Regions from separate parts of the Ochrobactrum sp. Marseille-Q0166 genome, predicted to be linked through region 3. Evidence: riboswitches for the same ligand, from Rfam matches in the RefSeq annotation. Region 3 holds a riboswitch; each other region holds the start of a gene.

Region 1 (5,835 bases), 1.3 Mb from region 3:
CAAGCCCGATGAGGCAGGCAGGTAAGGCCAAGGTTACATCGCTCCATCGGACACCAGAAAGATTGCCCAAAAGCCAGAACATTATACCGCGCGCCTGTTCCGCATTCGCCGATTTCGTTACGATGAAGGAGGTCATCGCATTGAATAGTTGGGAGCCCGCAATACCAGCAAGAATTATCGAACTGTTGCCCCTACCCGCCCTTACAGCGAGCAAAGCGATAAGCGAGAAAGCGATAATCGCGCCAAAGAAAGCACCCACTGACATTGAAAGCATACCAGCGCCAACACCAAGGATAGCAACACCGACCGCCCCCGTTGAGGCCCCAGCGGAAATGCCGAGAATGTAGGGGTCAGCCAGCGAGTTGCGCAGCAGCGACTGCAGAACAACCCCGGAAATAGCGAGTGCGGCTCCGCAGCAAGCGGCGACCACGGCACGGCTGAGACGATAGCTCCATACAATGCCTTCATCGATGGGAGCTATCGGGTAGCCAGCATGCCAGACGCGGTTGGCGATTGTTTTCGCCACCACATCGAGAGGAATGGACGTCTCGCCAATGGCAGCGCCCAGCCACAGCGCTCCAAGTAGCAGGATAAGCGCCAGAACAGCAAAAAATGTTCTGGAACGACTGCCTCTTGATACTAAAATCCCGGCTGTGGCCGTGCGTATTGTCACTTGTTGAGACCCGAAGCTGCAATGGCGTCCGCCAGCGTTTCAATGCCTTCGATAGTGCGGATGGTCGGGTTCATCGCCTGCGCATCCATATCGAAGACGTAGCCCTCCTTGACGGCTGGCATCAAGCTTGCAACCGGATCCGTCTTCAGGAATTCACGCTTCACCGCCACATCATCCGCAGGGAAACGACGACGATCCATTGCACCCGCAATGATCATTGTCGGATTTGCCTTGGCGATGGTTTCCCAGCCAACGGTCGGCCATTCTTCTTCACTGTCGATGATATTGTTGATCCCAAGCGTTTTCAGGATGTAGGCCGGAGCACCATTCTTGCCTGCAACATAAGGATCAATGTCAAGCTCTGCACTGGAGAACCAGACAACAGCAGAAAGTTTGCCATCGCCCGATGCGATCTTCTTGCGTGCTGCTTCTTCACGCGCTTTCAGATCAGCCACGACCTGAGCACCACGGTCTTGTACGTTGAAAATCTGCGCCAGTTCTTCAATTTCCTGATAGACCTGATCCATCGTGAAAGCGTCATGACGCACGCCATCCCCCCCATCCGAATTGTCTTTTCCAATGCAATCGGCTGGTGACGTGTAAACGGGAACGCCCAGTTCTTCGAACTGTTCGGCTTTTGCTACAACACCTTCCGGTCCAATCTGCCATTGGAACTGATTGGCAACGAGGTCCGGTTTTTCGGCCAGAATGCTCTCGAAGCTCGGATCATTATCGGCAAGGCGCTTTACCTTGGCATTGGCTTCTTCATAACCTTTAAGAACCGGTCCGACCCACAAAGCAGTGCCGACCATCTTGTCGCCAAGTCCCAGAAGATACAAAATCTCTGCACTGCTCTGACCAACTGCCACAGCGCGCTCTGGAGCATGCTTGAAAGTCACGTCCCGTGCACAGTTCTTGAGCGTCAGCGGATACTGCGTTTCTGCTGCCTGAGCGGAAAAGCCGGTTGCAATAAGGGTGGCCGCGCCTACGAGTGCGCCAAACGGCATCTTGCCGATAAACTTCATTTTAATCCCCGAAATGATGTGAGAAAGCCGTATCAAACAGCGGAAGCGATCCGGCGCGTGAAGAAGACGGACATATCCGGGGATATGAATGACGAGGAAAAGCGACGTCTTGCGACGCTAAAAGCTGTCATAACCAACTCCTGCTCCGGGCATCCCCGCCCGTGACAATGGACAACGTTAGACGGCAGGTCTCCTGGCTCACGAATATCCGCCGTCCACCTGCCTTCCCGAGCTTTTTGAATAGGCTCAGTGGCATGACGCTTGATGCGTCACGAGGATGAACGGCAATCCGCTTACAGTTGCGGGGGCAGCCACGGTCTCGGTCCCTTTTGGGTCGTCCTCACCGTGTTCCCTATTAATCCCCTTCACTCTCGGTCGGGGAACCGTCGCAACCCTATTACGTGTTGAACCTGAGGCGGTCAAGCGACAGGAACACCTAAATCCATTATAAAAAATTGGTTAGACTTTAAGCTAATACTTCGGATCTTAAACAGTCCGGCGCTGGCATATTGTAAATCCCTGCTGTAGTCTTCAAATCGGGAAGCTCTGCTTGGGAAGCAGAGTTTTTTTGAGGAGAGCTGTCCAAAAGACAGCAGAAAAATGCACGCTAAGTGCATTAATGGAGGATTTATGCGTAAATGGATTCTGGCCATTTCGTCGGTGGCAGCGCTTGCAATGACGGGTGCAACCTGGGCGGCGGACTATAAGGTATTGGCTCCAGCGGCACCGGGCGGCGGCTGGGATCAGACAGCGCGCACCATGCAGAACGTACTCCAGGACGAAAAGATTTCCGGCAGTGTTCAGGTCATTAACGTTCCGGGCGCTGGCGGCACAATCGGTCTGGCACAGTTCGTCAACCAGAACAAAGGCGACCCAAGCCAGCTTATCGTTGGTGGTTATGTCATGGTCGGCGCGATTTTGACCAACAATTCACCGGTCAATCTTGACGCGATTACGCCAATTGCCCGTCTCACCGGTGAATATGAAGCCATCGTTGTACCGGCATCGTCCGACATTCAGAACCTCGGCGATCTTGTCGCCAAGCTCAAGACTGATCCAGGCTCCGTTTCCTGGGGCGGTGGCTCGGCAGGCGGTACGGATCACATCACTGCTGGCCTTTTTGCCAAGGCCGCAGGTGTTGACCCAACGAAAGTCAATTATATCGCCTTTTCAGGTGGTGGCGAAGCACTTGCTGCTATTCTCGGCAATCAGGTGACAGTTGGCATTTCCGGTTATGGCGAGTTCGACCCGCAAATCAAGGCTGGTACGCTCCGCGTGATCGGAATTTCCAGTGATGAACGCGTGGAGGGCATTGATGCTCCAACCTTCAAGGAAGGGGGCGTCGACGTTTCAATCCAGAACTGGCGCATGGTTGGTGCTGCACCGGCAATCACTGCTGAACAGGAAGCTGCAATCAACGCAGACATCGAAAAGATGGTGAAATCGGAATCCTGGCAGAAGGCTCTCAAGGATAAGGGCTGGGCCGACACCTATCTTGCGGGCGATGCTTTCAAAGAGCAGCTCAAGAAAGATGTTGCTTCCACTGAAACGATCCTCAAGGAAATCGGTCTCGTCAAATGACAGGATCTGAACAGCATGGAGAGCGCCGTTCCGCTGGAACGGCGCCTGACTACGCCGCTCTTGTCATAGCCTTTATCCTTGCTGCCGTTGCCATTGCAATTGCATGGTCCACCGCCTATGGCAACAATGTGCTGTCCTACTCACCCGTAGGGCCTAAAACCGTGCCTTATATTATTGCGGCCGGGCTGTTCATGTTGTCAATTTGGACAGTCGTCAGCGCTTTGAAGGGCGAGTTTCCCGAACGCGAGCATCAGGAAATTGCGCCCATGGCGTGGATTGTCGGTGGTCTGGTCGTTCAGATGCTGACCATGAAAACCATGGGATTTTCAATCGCAACGGGCTTGCTTTTTGCAGCAACGGCGCGCGGATTCGGCTATCGCAAATTCTGGATAAGCGTGCCTGTCGGTATCGTCTTTGCATTCATCATCTGGTTCATTTTTGCGCGCGGCCTGCAGCTTTCGCTGCCTTCGGGCTGGCTTGAACAATTCGTTTAAGGCGAAAGATCATGGATACAGTCAATCTCCTCGCGAGTGGTCTTCTGGTAGCACTTGAACCGGCGAACCTCATTTATGCGCTAATTGGCGTAACACTTGGTACGGCTGTTGGCGTGCTACCGGGCATCGGCCCAGCACTTACAGTGGCGTTGCTCCTGCCCGTCACCTATAAACTCGACCCTGCCGGATCTCTGATCATGTTTGCCGGTATTTATTATGGCGGCATGTATGGTGGATCGACAACCTCGATCCTCTTAAATACGCCCGGAGAAAGCGCTTCCATCGTCACGGCATTGGAGGGCAATAAAATGGCCCGAGCGGGACGCGGCGGACCAGCCCTAGCAACGGCCGCAATCGGCTCGTTTATCGCTGGTCTGATTGCCACGCTTGCTCTCGCATTCGTCGCTCCTTGGGTGGTGAAATTCGCTCTCTCCTTCGGTCCTTCGGAATATTTCGCGCTGATGCTGCTCGCTTTCATGACCGTCTCGGCGGCTTTTGGCGATTCAACGCTGCGCGGTCTCACTTCGCTTTTCATCGGGTTGACGCTTGGTCTTATCGGCATCGATCAGCTGACCGGACAAGCGCGTCTCGTCATGGGCACACCGAACCTGCTTGATGGGATCAATGTTACCACTCTTGCGGTAGCGCTGTTTGCTATCGGTGAGACCTTGGCGGTGGTTTCGAAGAAGCTTAGTCCCGACGACGAAGTGATCGCCGTCAAAGGCTCGGTCTGGATGACCAAGAATGACTGGAAGCGCTCGTGGATGCCATGGCTGCGCGGAACGGCAATTGGCTTCCCGATTGGGGCCATGCCAGCGGGCGGTGCGGACGTTTCAAGCTTCCTGTCTTATTCGGCAGAACGCCAGTTCTCCAAACATCCGGAAGAGTTTGGGAAAGGCGCGATTGAAGGCGTTGCAGGGCCAGAAGCCGCCAACAACGCATCGGCTGCGGGTACACTCGTACCACTGCTGACACTTGGCCTTCCAACCACCGCAACAGCTGCAATCATGCTGGCTGGTTTTCAACAATTCGGCTTGCAGCCGGGACCATTGCTTTTTGTCACCAACGCACCTCTCGTTTGGGGGCTCGTCGCAAGTCTTTTAGTCGCCAATCTGATGCTGTTGGTGCTGAACCTGCCGCTGATTGGCCTGTGGGTAAAGATGCTCACCATACCGCGCCACTGGCTTTATGCTGGCATTCTGGTCTTCGCGACCCTTGGCACTATCGGTGCCAACGCATCGACATCGATCCTATTCGGTATTCCTGTATCGTTTGAACTGGGTCTGCTTCTGGCTTTCGGTTTGCTTGGCTATGTGCTCCGCCGCTTCTCATACCCGATCGCGCCGGTTGTTGTGGGCCTGATCCTCGGACCCATGGCAGAGAAAAGTCTGCGTCAAGCATTGCAGATAAGTCAGGGTAACCCGATGACACTCATAAATTCATGGGTATCGATAACATTGATCGCACTGGCAATTGCTGCTGTGATTATACCCATGATTATGCGGCGGCGTGGCAAAGGCGATTTGCTCAAGCAAATGGCGACTGACGAAGACTAGAGCATTTTCTGTTTTAATTGAGTCATTGGAGGTGCTCTATCCCTTTGTTTTTAAGTGCATCTTGTTCCGAAAAATGCTCGGCACTTTTCTCGATGCACTCCAAAAGCAAAAAGCCCCGGAAAACCAGGGCTTTACTTCAATAAAAAACTGTAAACTTAGTCGAGGATCTTGCGGAACTGAGCCACGTCAATGCCGAGCGTCTCAAGGTCTTTTGCCATTGGCTGATGGCCAACACGCAGAGCACCTGACGCACAAACAGCACTACCAAATTGCGCAAAAGCACGACCGAAACGATTATTAAAGCGGGCAAACATTTTCATCTCCATCGCGGACATCTTATTGGTCCGCCCGCTTGAGATGGTGTTTCACAACTTCTATTTGAAGTGATGCCTTTGCATAAGAGCCATGCAGAAACTGCAAATACCGATATTTTTCACGATTGATTGGGATCAATGAAGCTTCCGTTTTCAGCTGCCAATCTGCGATCAACAAAGGAAGGAGAACAC
Region 2 (5,835 bases), on a different contig from region 3:
AGGCCGGGTGCATCTTTCGGCACAATGATGGCGGATATTCCTTTCGGGCCGTCCTCGCCGGTACGCACCATTGTTACATAAAGATCGGTGGCACCTGCACCGGAAATGAACTGCTTTGTGCCATTAAGCAGATAATGATCGCCATCACGCTCTGCGCGGGTGCGAAGTGCGGCTGCATCAGAACCTGATCCCGGTTCAGTCAGACAATAGCTTGCAAGCCATTCCATCGACGTGAGTTTTGGCAGAAAACAATGTCGTTGGATTTCATCGCCAAACGTATCGATCATCCATGCGGCCATGTTGTGGATGGAAATAAAGGCCGAGAAAGCAGGGCAGGCCTCGGCGATTGCCTCAAAAATAAGGACCGCATCCGAGCGCTTGAGTGCGGAACCACCTACGTCTTCGCGAACATAAATGCCGCCCATACCGAGCGGGCCGGTTTCCTTTATGACGTCAATCGGGAAATGCTTGTCGCGATCCCATCGCAGCGCATGAGGCGCAACAAAATCCGATGCGAAGCCGCGTGCCATATCTTGAATGGCGAGTTGATCTTCGTTCAGTTCGAACTGGTTCTGGTCGGCAGTATCCATGGTTTCCTCCCTATGAGCACCGCACCCTCCTGATGCGACTAGATCACAATGGCGCGTGGCTGCCAACGCTCCATTGGAATAATGTTGCTTACTTTTGTAATAAACTGATGCGCATTTTTGCATATAAGGTTGCCGCAATCACTGGCGATTGCCAGTCGCTTAAACTTGGGATAGGCAAGCTCGTATGACACGCGCAATCATGTTTCAAGGAACGGGTTCAGATGTCGGCAAAAGCGTGCTTGTTGCGGGACTTTGCCGGGTCGCACGCAATCGCGGGTTGAAAGTCCGGCCATTCAAACCGCAGAACATGTCGAACAATGCAGCCGTCAGCGATGATGGCGGAGAGATTGGGCGCGCGCAATGGCTTCAGGCTCTGGCTTGCGGCGTGCCTTCATCGGTTCATATGAACCCTGTCCTGCTGAAACCGCAAACTGACATGGGCAGTCAGATCGTTGTGCAAGGAAAAGTGCGCGGCGAAGCGCGTGGACGCTATTACCAGCAGTTAAAGCCGCAACTGATGGCGGCTGTGATGGAATCCTTCGGCATTGTCAGCGAAGGAGCCGATCTGGTGCTGATTGAAGGAGCGGGGTCGCCCGCGGAAATCAACCTGCGCGCCGGCGATATTGCCAATATGGGCTTTGCCACGCGTGCAAATGTGCCGGTGGTCTTAGTAGGTGATATTGATCGTGGTGGAGTGATTGCGTCGCTGGTCGGCACGCACACCATTTTGCACGAAGAAGATCGCGCCATGGTGCGCGGTTTTCTGATCAACAAGTTTCGTGGTGATGTTTCGCTGTTTGATGATGGTCTGGAAGCGATTTCTCGCTTTACGGGCTGGCGTTCCTTTGGGGTCGTCCCATGGCTGAAAGCCGTATCGCGACTTCCTGCAGAAGATTCGGTTGTTCTAGAACGAGCGACGCGCGGAGATGCCAAAGCGTTGAAAGTGGCGGTTCCCATGTTGCCACGTATTTCGAATTTCGACGATCTCGATCCGCTGAAAGCAGAAAGCCAAGTTGAGGTCGTCATGGTTCCACCCGGGCAGCCATTGCCGCATGATGCTGGGCTTGTAGTTTTGCCGGGAACAAAATCGACGATTGCCGATCTGATTGCATTTCGCGAAAACGGCTGGGAGCGCGATTTGCAGCTTCATGTGCGGCGCGGCGGGCATGTACTTGGTATTTGTGGCGGGTTCCAAATGCTTGGCAATCGGATAAGTGATCCTGATGGCATTGAGGGGCAGGTGCGCGACATTGAAGGGTTGAGACTGCTTGACGTTGAAACGGTCATGGAACCGGAGAAAGTCGTGCGGAATGTTGTGGCTAGCTCAGAGCTTCATAATGCCTCGCTTGATGGCTATGAGATTCATATTGGGCGCACCAGTGGCCCGGATGCTTGCCGCGCCTTTTCGCTGATCGGCGATCACTATGACGGCGCTGTTTCAGTGAATGGCCGTATTACGGGGACTTATCTGCACGGCGTTTTTGCGTCAGATGAATTCCGGCGGCATTTTCTGGCAAGCCTTGGAGTGAGCAGTTCTGGTGAAAACTATCGTGCTAGTATTGAGGCGGCGCTTGATGAACTCGCTGAAGGTTTGGAAAACTGTCTGGATATTGATGGTTTGTTCGCCCTTGTTTAACGGCAGTTTTCAATTTCTTTCATTTTTATAATATTTTTAAAATTACTTACAATAAATTGCTATGTAATTTTTATTATTTTATAATTTAAGTATAGATGCCTATTTTTTTCCTAATTAAAGACAACTTTTGAACTATATTTTTTAGTCAATTCACCGCGGATTTTATTATTTATATTTCCATAGGTGTTTTATGCGTATTGCGGCATCGCCTGGCCCTGGTTTCGAATATTACTCCCTTCGTTGGGAGCGAAATTTTTTATATCTGTTCATTGTTGCCAGTGGCTTTTTTATTCTTTTCCCGCAAGTTGATCTCGCGGTATCGCGGCATCTCTTTGCGTCCGGTGTGTTTCCTGCATCTCAACACCCTTACTGGATCGCTCTGAGGGAATTTCATCGGCTCAGCGTATGGTATATTCTTGGGTTGTTGGTGGTGCTTTTGATGCTTTATATGCTTTGGCACCAGCCTCTAGTTCGTATAGCGCCGCACAAGCTTCTTTTTATCACACTGACCTTCGCGCTGGGGCCGGGGTTACTCGTTCAGACTGTTAACCTTATCATCGGTCGGGCGAGGCCGAGAAATCTGATCGAATTTGGTGGTCTGATGGATTTTACGCCAGCATGGCAACTCGCAGGCATGTGTCGGCATAGTTGTTCGTTTCCCTCTGGAGAGGCCGCGTCGGCTGCGGCAATGCTTCCATTGTTGATCCTTTTGCCAGCCCGCTATCGCGCAGGTGTGGCGGCAGTATTTGTGCCGTTACTGGTGCTTATCTCGTTCAATCGGGTTTTTATGGGCGCTCATTTTCTATCCGACATTGTCATTGCATGGACATTGATTCTCGGCGTGATGCTTTGGCTGTGGCCGAGAATTTTGCGTAATGCTGATACGATTGATCAATGGGTGAGAAATAAGGGCGCAGGGCTGCGCCGGCGGCTTTACGCCAAGGCTGATTGACGCCGCATTGGCGAAAGCCTAGTGTCGATTTACACAACAGGTTTTCCCGGGACGAATCCCGGCGATACAAAAAGGGAATGCGACGGACGGACCCAATCCGGGCGTCTTTATCGCAGCCGACCCCGCGACTGTAGAGCGGAGAGGGATGATGCAAGCCGGTTAACCGGCAGCCACTGGAAGCGGAAAGTTTCTGGGAAGGCGGCTTCAAACCCTACGACCCGTGAGCCAGGAGACCTGCCTGTTGCGTGAAGGACATTTTGTCCGCACCCGATGGGAGGTTTTTCCCTGCTGCCTGCACGGAGGTTGTCATGGCTGCGCGTACCCAAAATTCTATTCCCAACACATTAGCTCTGCCACTCGCAACGCGTCTTGGCACCGCTGTCGTTTCGCTGCTCCTTGGTGCGTTTCTGATTTACGGCGTTGGTCTCGCCCATTCCGATACGCTGCACGATTCAGCGCACGACACGCGCCATTCATATGGGTTTCCCTGCCACTAAGCCGTTTGGCTTTTAGAAACAGGAAATGAGCGTCGCTTGATGGTGGACGGCCATCGGAGCGAAATTGCTGTTGAGGGAATGAAATGTTGATCCGATATTTGTTGGCTACGCTTGCTGCGGGCCTTTTGGCAGGGCTTCTGGTCACGCCTGCTATGTATTTAAAAACTGTTCCGCTGATCATTCAGGCGGAAACTTATGAAGACGCTGGTGGTGGTCATAGCCATGGTGATGCCGAAGTGGCTGCACCGCACGATCATGCCGCGGCGGAAGCCAGTGAAAGTGAAGAAGAGGCCGGGGCAGAACTGCCGTTTGGTCGTTTCGGCAATACATTGCTTGCCAATCTCGTAGCCGGTGCAGGGTTTGCTCTTCTTTTGGGTGGCGTTGCGCTTTTTCTCGGCCGGCGAATTACGCCGCAGAACGGTATTCTCTGGGGTATGGCCGGTTTCTTTGCAGTCGCTTTCCTGCCAGCTCTGGGGCTTTCGCCGGAGCTGCCTGCAATGCCTGCCGCCGATCTTGCGCAACGTCAGCTTTGGTGGCTTTCGACCGTGGTGTTGAGCGGTGTCGGCATTTATCTGATGGTTTTGCGTGGTGAGATCGTTTCCAAAATTCTCGGACTTGTGCTCATTATTGCACCGCATCTTTATGGTGCGCCGCATCCTGAAGACATTACATCGCCAATCCCGTCGCTGCTTGCTTCGCAATATGCTGTCGCATCGCTTGCAACAAATCTGTTCATGTGGGCCTTGATCGGTCTTGCGCTGGGCTGGTTCATTCAGGCTTATGCAAAGTCGGAAATCGAAGGCTGATAAGCATGGCTCCGCCCCGAAATGAAAATGCAAAAATCACGTTCGTTCTTGGCGGAGCCCGTTCTGGTAAATCGTCTTATGCAGAAAAACTGGTTGAAGGCACATCGAAAGATCTAGGACTTCAACCAGTCTATCTCGCTACAGGGCGCGCATTCGACGAGGAAATGGAAAGTCGTATTTCCATTCACCGCGACCGTCGTGGCGGCGAATGGCAGACGGTGGAAGAACCACTCGACCTTGTTGGGGCGCTTGAAAAACACGCAGGTAGTGACCGTTTTGTGCTGGTCGATTGCCTGACGCTATGGATCACCAATCTGATGATGGCAGAGCAGAATATCGCTGCTGAAACTGAGACACTGGTAACAGCATTGCCTAGGCTTTCAGGTCCGGTTGTATTCGTTTCCAACGAAGTTGGGCTAGGCATTGTGCCGGAAAACCGGATGGCGCGGGATTTTCGCGATCATGCCGGTTTTTTGCATCAGGCGGTCGCATCAGTAGCGGATGAAGTTTATTTCATGGCGGCAGGTCTGCCGCTCAAAATGAAGGGATAATTCGATGCAGGGACAAAAGATTCCAGCAACTGTAATCACCGGCTTCTTAGGTTCCGGAAAGACAACGATGATCCGCAATCTGCTGGAAAACGCCAATGGCAAGCGCATCGCACTCATCATCAATGAGTTTGGCGATCTGGGCGTCGATGGTGGAATTCTGAAAGGCTGTGGTATTGAAAGCTGCCGTGAGGAAGACGTGATCGAACTCAACAATGGTTGCATCTGTTGCACTGTTGCTGATGATTTCATTCCGACCATGACCAAACTTCTCGACCGCGCAGACCGCCCAGATCATATCGTTATCGAAACCTCCGGTCTGGCGCTGCCACAGCCGCTGGTCGCAGCTTTCAACTGGCCTGAAATCAAGACGCAGGTAACAGTCGATGGCGTTGTGACGGTTATCGATGCCGCTGCCGTTGCTGAAGGTCGTTTTGCGGATGATCACGATAAGGTGGATGCGCAGCGCGCGGCGGACGATTCCCTTGATCATGAAAGCCCTTTAGAGGAACTTTTTGAGGATCAGATTCATGCGGCTGACCTTATCGTTTTGAACAAGGCCGATCTGGTTGATCCGTCGAAACTCGACAGCGTGAAGGCCGATGTGGCTGAGCGCTCAACACGACGCGTCAACATGGTGCCCGCAAGCTTCGGCAAGCTTGGTGCGGATGTTCTGCTCGGTCTTGGTGTAGGTACGGAAGACGATATTGCCAATCGCAAGTCGCATCATGAAATCCATCATGCTGATGGCCATGAGCATGATCACGATGAGTTCGAAAGCTTTGTTGTTGAAGCCGGATCGGTTG
Region 3 (5,835 bases):
TAAAAGGCAGACGAATTTTGAACGGTCCGGCAGGCCAATATGGCTGCTCCTGACCGTCGATGCGTTCAGTGCTCAAGATGTTACTCCGAAAGGACAAAACAAACCTCCGGAAGGGTGGCGGCTTGGGCCAGTCCTTCCGGGAACTGTTTTTAAATTGTCATTGATGGATCAGAATGCTTCGCGATAAAGCGCCAGTGCGTCAGCTTCCGTAACATCAACAGGGTTATTACCCAGAAGACGTGTCTGAAGCATCGCATCGCGGGCAAGCGTTTCGAGGCTTTCTTCGGTGACGTCAACGTCGCGCAGGCGGCGTGGTGCGCCAGAGCGGTTCATCAGGTCTTCCATATAATCAACGAAAGCTGCTGACCGTTGTTCTGTTGTGCCTTCTGCTTTGCCAAGCAGCAGGTCTGCAAGCTCTGCATAAAGTTCCGCAGCGCCGGCCATGTTGAAACGCAGAACCGGCCCGAGCATCAGGGCGTTGGAGAGACCATGTGGTACATGATAGTGGCCACCGAGCGGATAGGCCAATGCGTGAACGGCACCAACCGGCGCGTTCGAGAAGGCCTGGCCGGCATAGTTTGCGCCAAGCAGCATCGCTTCGCGGGCGTGGCGGTCTTTGCCGTTTTCGCAAGCTGCAACCAGATTGGCGGACAAGAGCTTCAGCGCTTCACGCGCGAAAGCGTCGGAAAGCGGATTTTTCTTGATGCGGCTGGTATAGGCTTCGATGGCGTGAACCATAGCATCAATGCCGGTGGCTGCTGTGTGAAGCGCTGGCAGACCGCAGGTCAGCTCTGCATCCAGAATGACGAAATCTGCGTAAAGCTGGCGGGAAACAACACCCATCTTGGTGGTTTCGCCGGTGGTCAGAATCGTGATGTTGGTCACTTCCGATCCGGTGCCAGCGGTGGTGGGGATCTGGATCAGCGGCAGGCGCGTGCCCTGTACTTTGCCAATGCCATAAAGCTCTGAGAGTTGCTGCTCGGAGATGATAAGCACCGCAGCAAGCTTGGCAATATCCATCGAGGAACCGCCGCCGAGGCCCAATACGATGTCGCAACCGGCTGCTTTGGCCTGATCGACGCATTCAAACAGAACCGATTCCGGCGGATCGGCGACAACAGAATCAAAAATGCTGACGCCAAATCCTGCTTTTTCAAGTGAAGCAAGTGCTTCATTGAGAACACCTGCCTTGTGCAGGCCCTTGTCTGTTACGATGAGAATTTTTCGTTCAGAGAAACGTTCGCCCAGAATTTCGCCGAGACGCTTTGCAGCCCCCCACTCGACAAGCATTGAGCCGACCGTGTCGAACGAAAATGGCTTGATAGCTACAGTCATCATTTCCACCCTTATTCATATTTACCCAGAGCCGAGGTCTCTCATTCCTCGCCGGCATCGAGACACTGGGTTTAAAGCGGTCTGGCTTTCGCGTAGAGGAAAGCCAGACCGGCAGTTTCCCGATGCTGCCGGTGCATCGGTCGTCCGAAGAGATGCTTGGGAGGATCTCTTCCTAATTGTTCAATATGCTGAACAACGTTCAGGATTTTCCAGATCGATACAGGATATGAAGCCTCGCTGTCAAATTATCCCTTCGGCGGACATCGACGATTTTAATCGGTTCAACTGTTTGATCTGTTGAATTTTGGAGCAAGTCATTGATCTTGTTGACGAGATTTTTCGGGCGGCGTTTAAGGTGAAATTTTATTCCTGAATGTTGCTGTGTGCTCAATTTGCTTAAAAATGAAGAGCCACACTATATAGAGCCACACTATATATTGTGTGAAAGCACAATTGATGGATTTCCTAACGCTGCGAATCCCGCCAACAGAATGCATCTGGTGAGCGGTTCTCTGCTTGCCTGTGGACAGATCAGGTAAATATCCCTGCTATTCACAGGTCAGTCCTAAGAAAGCCAACATTAAAAAATTTTGAAGCATCTATCCATTGAAGATTTTTTAACTTCAGATACCATATCTTGTGTTCAAGGTTCTTACGATTCGTGAGAATTGAAAGCGAAGATGGGAATACGGTGCGCTATGTCCATGGTGGATATTGTTAAGCCGTAGCTGCCCCCGCAACTGTAAGCGGCGAGTTCAAATCCAGATGTCACTGGCCTATGCCGGGAAGACGGGTGCGAACGCAGAGCCGTGAGCCAGGAGACCTGCCTTGAACGTGAACGTCAACGGGCGGGGTGTCCGGTTGGTGCGTAATGGAATTCCGGCAGAATTGTTCTGCCATTTCTTTTGCCGCCCCGAATATCCCCTCAAAAGCTTCGGGGTGAAAAGCGTGTCGATTAGTAATTCAAAATTGGCCAGTTCTGGCCCGCCCTTTACGGGCTGTACAGAATGTTCGCTTGGAGCATAAGTCCTGTCGGAGTGAAACGATGGTCGATAAAATTATGCTTAAAGTAAAGGAGTTTAGAGCGTGGATCTGATTCAATCAGATCGAAACGCGCTCTAGAGCGAGTTGCCTTTTAGTTGTCGTCTCTTGTCACGCGCATTTCGCAATGCGTGAGCGTTTTTGCGTCTTATCCCAGTTCGCAGCCCATCCCAACCCATCCCCAGTGAGGAAAAAATGAACGTCACCGTCTATAGCAAGCCAGCCTGCGTCCAGTGCACAGCAACCACCCGCGCACTCGACCGCCAGGGCATTGAATATGATGTTATCGACATTTCCGCCGATGCCGATGCTTACGATCTTGTTCAGGGTCTCGGTTATCGTCAGGTTCCGGTTGTTGTTGCCGGTGAATCCCATTGGGCAGGATTCCGTCCAGATATGATCAGCTCGCTCACATAAGCCCCAACTGCTGCCGGGGTTTGTTATGGGTCAGATCGTCTATTTTTCCAGTCGCTCGGAAAACACGCATCGCTTTGTGATGCGTCTGGGGATGCGCTCAAAGCGCATTCCGCTGGAAAGCTACGAAGACAATACTGGCCTGTTGCAGGTCAACGAGCCTTTTGTGCTTGTGACCCCAACCTATGGCGGCGGGGGTGCAAAAGGCGCTGTTCCCAAGCCGGTCATTCGCTTTCTCAATGATGCGAATAATCGGTCCTTCATTCGCGGCGTGATTGCTGCAGGAAACAGTAATTTCGGTGAGGCCTTCGGCCTCGCAGGCAACATCATTTCTGCCAAATGTCAGGTTCCCTATCTTTATCGCTTCGAGCTTCTGGGAACCGACGAAGACATTGGCAATGTTAAAGACGGGATGGAACGATTTTGGACACGGCAGACACAACCTTGACCCGTGAGCGCGAGACACTGGCTGCTTCCGAAAAGCAGGATCACTCCGGCGCCGCGTCGTCAGCGAAGTCGCAGAAGCTGACAGAAACGTCGCTCGATTATCATGCATTGAATGCAATGCTGAACCTTTATGACGACGAAGGCAAGATTCAGCTGCATCGCGACCGTCAGGCGGCACAGCAATATTTCCTGCAACACGTCAACCAGAATACGGTGTTCTTCCACAATCTGCGTGAGAAGCTCGATTATCTGGTCGATGAAGGCTATTACGAACAGGAAGTGCTGGATCAATATTCCTTCAATTTCGTGCGCGATCTTTTCGATCATGCCTATGACAAGAAATTCCGCTTTCCGACCTTCCTCGGCGCGTTCAAATATTACACCAGCTATACGCTGAAAACCTTCGACGGTAAGCGCTATCTCGAGCGCTACGAAGACCGCGTCTGCATGGTTGCGCTTGCGCTTGCGCGTGGCAATGAACAGCACGCACGCGAAATGGTCGATGAAATCATTGCGGGCCGGTATCAACCGGCAACGCCGACCTTTCTCAACGCAGGCAAAAAGCAGCGCGGGGAACTTGTCTCATGTTTCCTGTTGCGCGTTGAAGACAATATGGAATCGATTGGTCGCTCCATCAATTCTGCCTTGCAGCTTTCAAAGCGCGGTGGTGGTGTGGCACTCAGCCTCACTAATATTCGTGAATCCGGCGCGCCGATCAAACAGATCCAGAACCAGTCGTCGGGTATCATTCCGGTGATGAAGCTGCTTGAGGATTCGTTCTCCTACGCCAACCAGCTTGGTGCGCGTCAGGGTGCGGGTGCGGTTTATCTGCACGCTCATCACCCTGATATCATGCGCTTCCTCGATACCAAGCGCGAAAATGCAGATGAAAAAATCCGCATCAAGACGCTGTCGCTTGGCGTTGTGATCCCTGACATCACATTCGAACTCGCCAGAAATGATGAGGATATGTACCTCTTCTCGCCGTATGACGTTGAACGCGTTTATGGCGTGCCGATGACCGAGATTTCGATCACCGAAAAATACCGCGAAATGGTTGATGATGGCCGTATCCGCAAGAAGAAGATCAACGCGCGCGACTTCTTTCAGGTACTGGCGGAAATCCAGTTTGAATCCGGCTATCCTTACATCATGTTTGAAGACACGGTGAACCGTGCCAATCCGATCGATGGCCGCATTACCATGAGCAATCTCTGCTCGGAAATCCTTCAGGTGAGCGAAGCCAGCATTTTCAATGATGATTTGTCTTATAAATATCTTGGCAAGGATATTTCCTGTAACCTCGGTTCGCTCAATATTGCGGCAGCCATGGATAGCCCGGATTTTGGCAAGACCATCGAAACTTCGATCCGTGCCCTGACGGCCGTTGCAGACATGAGCCATATCGGCTCGGTTCCTTCGGTTGCGCGCGGTAATGATGAAAGCCATGCGATCGGCCTCGGTCAGATGAATCTGCACGGCTATCTCGCTCGCGAGCGCATTTTCTATGGTTCGGAAGAAGGCGTCGATTTCACCAATATGTATTTCTACACGGTGGCCTACCACGCGGTTCGTGCTTCCAATCGTATCGCGATTGAACAGGGGACTTCGTTTAAGGGCTTTGAAAAGTCGAAATACGCGACCGGTGAATATTTCGACAAATATACCGATAAGGTCTGGGAACCTGCGACGGAGAAAGTTCGCGAGATTTTTGAGAACGCCGGTATTGCGATCCCGACGCAGGAAGATTGGCAGGAACTGAAAAAATCCGTGATGGAAGGCGGCCTTTATAATCAGAACCTTCAGGCCGTGCCGCCGACTGGCTCGATTTCCTACATCAACCATTCGACCTCTTCGATCCATCCGATTGTTTCCAAGATCGAAATCCGTAAAGAGGGCAAGATTGGCCGTGTTTACTACCCGGCTGCCTTTATGACGAATGATAATCTTGAATATTATCAGGATGCCTACGAGATTGGCCCGGAAAAGATCATCGACACCTATGCAGCGGCAACGCAGCATGTCGATCAGGGGCTGTCACTGACACTGTTCTTCCGCGATACCGCCACCACGCGCGATATCAATAAGGCCCAGATTTACGCCTGGAAGAAGGGTATCAAGACGATTTACTACATCCGCCTGCGCCAGATGGCGCTCGAAGGTACGCAGGTTGAAGGCTGCGTCTCTTGCGCTCTTTGATCAGGATCGAGACAAATGAACATGCAGTTTAAAAACAACAATACGAAAAAGCCGGCTGTCGTGCGCGCCATCAACTGGAACCGGATCGAAGACGACAAGGACCTTGAAGTCTGGAACCGCTTGACTGGCAATTTCTGGCTACCGGAAAAAGTACCGCTGTCCAACGATATCCAATCGTGGGAAACGCTGAAAGCGGAAGAAAAGCAGCTCACTATCCGCGTGTTCACAGGCCTGACACTTTTGGATACGATCCAGAATGCTGTCGGTGCTGTGACACTGATGGAGGATGCTTCCACCCCGCATGAAGAAGCGGTTCTGTCGAACATTTCCTTCATGGAAGCGGTTCATGCGCGGTCTTATTCGTCGATCTTCTCGACGCTGTGTCTGACGCCTGATGTG
Region 4 (5,835 bases), 200 kb from region 3:
ACGAAGCTTGGTCCAAACATTGCCAGTACATGCCACTGAATGCCCAGTGCGGCATTATCAATGGAGTGACCGTGCCCAACCATCGCTATAGGGGCGGCGGTCATTAAAAAGGTCATCAGGCCGTAGGAAACCACGCCTGCCGCAAGCGCGAGGATGTAGCGCGGGTTCAGCATGATCTCTTTGAGTGGGCGGCCATTGCCGGTAGCGTTGCTGGACTTCACAGCTTTGGGTGTACGAAGCAGCATCAGCACCGGGATTGCCAAGAGTGCTAGAACGGCTTGGCTCAGGAAGCTTCCCGCATAGGGAGTCGCGGCGAACGCGTCGCGGGTCCATATGACAAGTTGGGGGCCGATGATTGCGGCGATCAGACCGCCAATCATAACATAGGAGATGGCGCGTGCCTTGAGCGTACCTGTTGCTGCATCGGTAGCCGCGAAGCGATAGCTTTGAACATAGGAAGCATAGAAACCAGCAATGAAGGTGCCGAGACAGAATATGACGAAGGACGCAACAAAAATACCCAGTGCTGCAATCAGTCCGGCGACTATGCCGAGAGTGGCGCCCAGCAGATAGCCATTGCGACGCCCGATACTGCGCATGACAAAAGCTGCAGGCAGGGTGCCCGCCGCAAGGCCCAGATTAAACAGACTGACCGGCAGTGTGACCAGCGCCGGATCGGAGGAAAGCTGCTGGCCAACCAGACCGCCGAGTGAAATGATGATGGGCGGGCTTGACGCACCCAGTGCCTGTGCTGCGGTCAACACAAGGATATTACGTCTGGCGAGTGTCTGATCGGGCATATTTTTTCTTCAGCTTTGGGCCGATGATTGGGTTGGTGGCCTGAAATGAGAGTAAAGGACCGCCATCACCTCTCTGGCTGCATCGCTTTCGATGCGATACCAGATCGTTTGTCCATCACGCCGCCCGGCAATAATGCCATCGCGACGCAGCAGGGCCAGATGCTGCGAAACGGTGGAGTCACGCAGGCCAAGCATTTCGGCAAGCTGCCCCACCGACCTCTCACCACAAGTCAGCCGACACAGAATCATAAGCCGGTGATTGTTGGCGATTGCCTTGAGAAAATCACTTGCCTTGTCGGCGGAATGGGACGTCAGTCCTGCGTCGATTGGGTCAGTATCCTTCATATCTTCATATATACGAAAATATGAATATTTTGTCAATATCGTACGATATGGTCATCATCCTCGCTGAAAGGGCTTCTGATTATCGCCGTCATATTGTAGCTTACACGCCGTGATTTTACCGACCTGATCCTGGAGCCGTCGTGCGAATAGCTGTGTTGAGTGTCGTTTTCGGTTTTCTGTTTTCAGGCCTCGCCCATGCAGAAGACGACTGGAAAGCCGTTGAAATTATAAAGCCATACGCGATAACCGGTCGAACCGGTCCACAGCTCTATGAATCCATCGGTGAGCGTGGCCCGAAGGCCGGAAAGTCCCGTGTGATTGCGCACACCACCTTTGTGCTGACCTGGGATCGCAAATTCGACAATTCCAACAATGGCTGCACGATTGTCTCGGCAAAGCCAAAACTGAAGATCACCTATACGCTGCCGAAGCCCTCACAGAAGCTTTCCTCCCCAGTAAAAGAAAACTGGGAACGCTTTTATGATGGCATCTATAAGCATGAACTTGTGCACGGTGAAACAGCCAAGGACATGACGCGCGAGATTGTCCGCACAACGGTTGGGCTTTCCATCCCCAACGATCCGAAATGCCAGAAAATGCGCCGCGAACTGATTAACCGTATCAATGCGCTGGTCGCCGTTCAGCGTCAGCAGGGCCGTGACTTCGACCGTGTTGAAATGGGGTCGGGCGGCAATGTTGAACAGCTTATTCTGGCGCTTGTGAACGGAGGGTAGCCTACGCCGGACTTCCGGCGCAGGCTTGCATTACTAAGCTCGTTCAGCGCGAAGCGCTTTCGCTGCTGTCACCATGTTGATGAGGGCAGGGCGAACCTCATCCCATTTGCGGGTTTTGAGGCCGCAATCGGGATTGACCCATAGTTGCGCATCAGAAAGCTGCCTGCGGGCAAGCTGCAGGAGATCGGCCATCTCATCGACATTCGGAACGCGCGGCGAATGGATGTCGTAAACGCCTGGCCCGATTTCGTTGGGATATTTGAAGGTCTTGAAGGCCTCGAGCAGTTCCATGCGTGAGCGCGAGGTTTCAATCGAAATCACATCGGCATCCATATTGGCAATTGCCGCGATGATGTCGTTGAATTCCGAATAACACATGTGGGTGTGGATCTGCGTTTGATCGGCAACGCCGGTGGAGCAGAGGCGAAAACATTCGACGGCCCAGTCAAGATAATGCGCCCAGTCGGAACGGCGCAGCGGCAGACCTTCTCGCAGTGCCGCCTCATCAATCTGGATCATGGCGGCGCCTGCAACTTCAAGATCGTGTACCTCGTCACGAATGGCGAGCGCAATCTGACGGCAGCTTGCCGAGCGCGGGATGTCGTCGCGGACGAATGACCAGTTGAGGATCGTGACCGGCCCCGTCAACATGCCCTTGACCGGCTTGTCGGTCAGCGATTGTGCATATTTCCACCATGCCACCGTCATCGGTTCCGGACGCGAAACATCGCCGAAAATGATGGGCGGACGGACATAGCGTGAGCCATAGCTTTGCACCCATGCGTGCTTGGTGAAAGCAAAGCCCGCAAGCTGCTCGCCGAAATATTGCACCATGTCGTTGCGTTCAAACTCGCCATGAACGAGCACATCGAGACCAATTTCTTCCTGCCAGCGGATAGCGACTTCGGTCTCCCGCTGAATAAAACCTTCATATTGCGCGTTGCTGATCTCGCCCTTGATGTGTGCCGCGCGGGCTTTGCGCACTTCCGGCGTCTGCGGAAAAGAGCCGATTGTGGTGGTTGGGAAGGCGGGAAGGTCAAGCTTTGCATTTTGCAATTTCTGACGTTTTGCAAAAGCACTCTGGCGGCTTTTCTGCGCCTCGGTGATATTCGCAATCCGCTGTTTAACGGCTGCATTATGCACGCGGGGTGATCGGGCTCTGCTGCCGAGCGCGTCGCTGGCTGCTTTGAGTTCAGAAAGAACAGTGCTTTTGCCGGATGCCAGTGCGCGTCCGACGATGGAAAGCTCGTCGATCTTCTGCGCTGCGAATGCGAGCCAGCTTTTCAGCTCTTCATCAAGGGTTGTTTCAAGCTCCAGATCAATCGGCACATGCAGGAGCGAACAGGACGGTGCGATTTCGATTTTCTCCAACCCGCGCTTGTCGATGACAGGCTGAATACGATCGGTGATCGTGCTGAGATCGGCACGCCAGATATTGCGACCGTCGATGACGCCGAGCGAAAGCACCTGATCTTTGCGTGCTTTGTTTTCAACTTCCGCAAGCTGTTCTGCCCCGCGCACAAGATCGACATGCAAGCCCGCCACCGGTAGCGCAAGTGCGGTCTCAAGATTGTTGCCGAGTTCTCCAAAATAACTGGCAATCAGGATTTTGACCGGGCTTGCGGCGCTCAAACGCTGATAGGCGAGTTCAAACGCAGCACGTTCATTGGGAATGAGATCCAGAACCAGCGATGGCTCGTCAATTTGCACCCAGTCTGCTCCGGCTGCCGCCAGTTCCTCCAGCAGTGTTTCGTAAACAGGCAGCAGTTTCGGCAGCAGCGCTATCGGATTGAAACCCGCTGCGGTCGATTTTGCCAGCTTAAGAAAGGTCACCGGCCCGAGAATGACCGGACGCGTGTGGATACCCAGCGCTTTTGCCTCAAGAAAATGCTCCACCGGCTTCCGTGACGAAAGTGCGAAGCTCTGATCATCGGTCAGTTCTGGCACCATGTAATGATAGTTGGTATCAAACCATTTGGTCATTTCCAGCGCGGTCACGCCTTCTTGCGGATGGGTGCAGCCGCAATCACCATGTGCTTGGCCTTCACGACCGCGCGCCATGGCGAAATAGGTTTGAAGCGTTACATCGCCGCCTGACCAGCCATAGCGCGCAGGGATCGCCCCCACCATCACGGCAGTATCGAGCACATGGTCGTAAAGCGAGAAATCGTTGGACGGAATTTTTGTAATACCGCGGTCGCGCTGTTCGGTCCAGTTGGCGGCGCGTAGGGCCCTTGCATTTGCGAGAAGTTCCGCTTCGGAAGATTTCCCGGACCAGAAGGCTTCAAGAGCGAATTTCAGTTCGCGATGACGCCCAATGCGCGGCACGCCCAATGTGGCGGTGGAAAGTGTTGTTCGTGACATATCTATAGACCCCGATATAGGCGGCGGGGTTGGAGACGCAAAAGAGCATAGGCTGAACGCCCGCTTTGCGACATTCCGGGACACCCCGCCCGTTGACGTTATCTGTCATGGCAGGTCTCCTGGCTCGCGGGTCAGCGCCTTGGAGCGCATCTTTATCCGAAGACCTTTTACAGTTTTCGGGATGCGCTCTGATCCGCCTTCCCGGAACTTTCATTCCAGTGGCATGATGGATCAGGGCTCGCCGCTTACAGTTGCGGGGGCAGCACCGGTATTGTTTTTAGCGCACCGGTTTCCCTCTTAGCTTCCGTCGAGAGTCTGACGAAAGAACCATAACGCAATTCAGTCTGAATGAAGCATCATCAATTGTCAATGTGGCATAAAGAAATGTTTATATCTTTATAATAGCTGGAGATGGCTAGTTCCATCCTTTGAAAATGATAAGCTCGAAGAAAAGCGCAATAGCAATTGATAAAAGATCAATTTAATTAAATATTACAATAAAGAGGTGCGACATAATGTTTGTAAGTGCCTGAAATTTCAATTGATGTAGTCCCGCTCAAAGACTCATGATATCGGTGCAGCTATTGAAAGCGTTTTATGTTTGGGTGTTGTTATTAGCCGTTTGATATCGCGATAAAAAAGTTTAATGCAGCCCAATTTTCATAACTGATTTTTGGGATATGCGCCTTGAGAGGGCTAGGTATATTCGTATGAGTTTTAGGTCGCCTTGGCAAAAACTGGCATTATTGCCGCGCTTTGGTAAGCAGATAATCTTGCTCGTGAGCGATTGTTTGTTGCTATTACTCAGCGCTTATCTGGCCTTTGTTATGCGCTTGGGTTTTGTGTTTATACCAACGCCAACCCAAATTTTTCTGATCGCCATAGCGCCGGTATTGGCTGTTCCTGTTTTTATTCGATTTGGTCTCTATCGTGCGATCATTCGTTATTTGGCTGAACGTGCGATCTGGCCAATCTTTCAGGCCACGGCAATTGCAGCACTTTTCTGGGTGGCGCTGGTTTTTCTTATGGAATCTTATGGCGGAGCTGGTTTGCCTCGTTCGGTTCCGCTTTTATATTGGTTGTTGAGTACCGTCCTTATTTCTGCAAGCAGGTTTGGCGCGAAATGGCTTTTGCGCAGCGCCGAGATGGCGAAAGCATATTCCAGTACCGCACTGATTATCGGAGTTGGTGAACCTGGGAGACAACTTGCGGCCGCTTTGAGAAGCCACAGCGATACGCAGGTCATAGGCTTTATCGATCCCGCGGGCGAACTCAACGGAATGGATATCGTTGGTTTACGGGTGTATGGCATTGACAATATTCCGGCGCTGATTGAAAATTTTGGGGTTAAGCAAGTCGTTATATCCGAACCGGGCCTTGATCAGAAACAACGGCAAACCTTGGCTCGTCTTCTTGGGCGACTTCCGGTCAGTACACGTATTCTTCCGCCTATTGCCGATTTAACGGCAGGAAAATATCTCGTCAGTGCGCTTCGCAATATAGAGATCGATGACCTTCTTGGGCGCTCTCCGGTTCCACCTGACGTCGATCTGCTGCGTGAAGTGGTAGAAGGCCGAAGTATCATGATTACT

The links. Region 3 has a riboswitch for cobalamin ahead of nrdH (glutaredoxin-like protein NrdH). Riboswitches for the same ligand answer to the same signal wherever they lie in the genome.
Region 1: linked by a shared signal. The riboswitch ahead of H5024_RS18095 (ABC transporter substrate-binding protein) and the one ahead of nrdH (glutaredoxin-like protein NrdH) in region 3 are both predicted to bind cobalamin.
Region 2: linked by a shared signal. The riboswitch ahead of H5024_RS06140 (CbtB domain-containing protein) and the one ahead of nrdH (glutaredoxin-like protein NrdH) in region 3 are both predicted to bind cobalamin.
Region 4: linked by a shared signal. The riboswitch ahead of metE (5-methyltetrahydropteroyltriglutamate--homocysteine S-methyltransferase) and the one ahead of nrdH (glutaredoxin-like protein NrdH) in region 3 are both predicted to bind cobalamin.

The regions. Positions count from the first base shown of each region.
Region 1 covers NZ_JACJUO010000002.1:1,465,769-1,471,603, forward strand. The annotation lists gene H5024_RS18090 (iron ABC transporter permease) at 1-646, opposite strand, end outside; gene H5024_RS18095 (ABC transporter substrate-binding protein) at 670-1,680, opposite strand; cobalamin riboswitch at 1,864-2,101, opposite strand; gene H5024_RS18100 (tripartite tricarboxylate transporter substrate binding protein) at 2,329-3,279, shown strand; gene H5024_RS18105 (tripartite tricarboxylate transporter TctB family protein) at 3,276-3,773, shown strand; gene H5024_RS18110 (tripartite tricarboxylate transporter permease) at 3,785-5,329, shown strand; gene H5024_RS18115 (hypothetical protein) at 5,485-5,643, opposite strand.
Region 2 covers NZ_JACJUO010000001.1:1,296,970-1,302,804, forward strand. The annotation lists gene H5024_RS06125 (isobutyryl-CoA dehydrogenase) at 1-590, opposite strand, end outside; gene H5024_RS06130 (cobyric acid synthase) at 775-2,226, shown strand; gene H5024_RS06135 (phosphatase PAP2 family protein) at 2,417-3,178, shown strand; cobalamin riboswitch at 3,200-3,435, shown strand; gene H5024_RS06140 (CbtB domain-containing protein) at 3,487-3,675, shown strand; gene H5024_RS06145 (CbtA family protein) at 3,759-4,481, shown strand; gene cobU (bifunctional adenosylcobinamide kinase/adenosylcobinamide-phosphate guanylyltransferase) at 4,487-5,032, shown strand; gene cobW (cobalamin biosynthesis protein CobW) at 5,037-5,835, shown strand, end outside.
Region 3 covers NZ_JACJUO010000002.1:175,178-181,012, reverse strand. The annotation lists gene H5024_RS12015 (hypothetical protein) at 1-76, opposite strand, end outside; gene H5024_RS12010 (iron-containing alcohol dehydrogenase) at 169-1,338, opposite strand; cobalamin riboswitch at 1,965-2,181, shown strand; gene nrdH (glutaredoxin-like protein NrdH) at 2,572-2,793, shown strand; gene nrdI (class Ib ribonucleoside-diphosphate reductase assembly flavoprotein NrdI) at 2,819-3,238, shown strand; gene nrdE (class 1b ribonucleoside-diphosphate reductase subunit alpha) at 3,316-5,436, shown strand; gene nrdF (class 1b ribonucleoside-diphosphate reductase subunit beta) at 5,452-5,835, shown strand, end outside.
Region 4 covers NZ_JACJUO010000002.1:378,313-384,147, reverse strand. The annotation lists gene H5024_RS12915 (MFS transporter) at 1-800, opposite strand, end outside; gene H5024_RS12910 (metalloregulator ArsR/SmtB family transcription factor) at 810-1,145, opposite strand; gene H5024_RS12905 (DUF922 domain-containing Zn-dependent protease) at 1,292-1,879, shown strand; gene metE (5-methyltetrahydropteroyltriglutamate--homocysteine S-methyltransferase) at 1,913-4,243, opposite strand; cobalamin riboswitch at 4,335-4,590, opposite strand; gene H5024_RS12895 (nucleoside-diphosphate sugar epimerase/dehydratase) at 4,954-5,835, shown strand, end outside.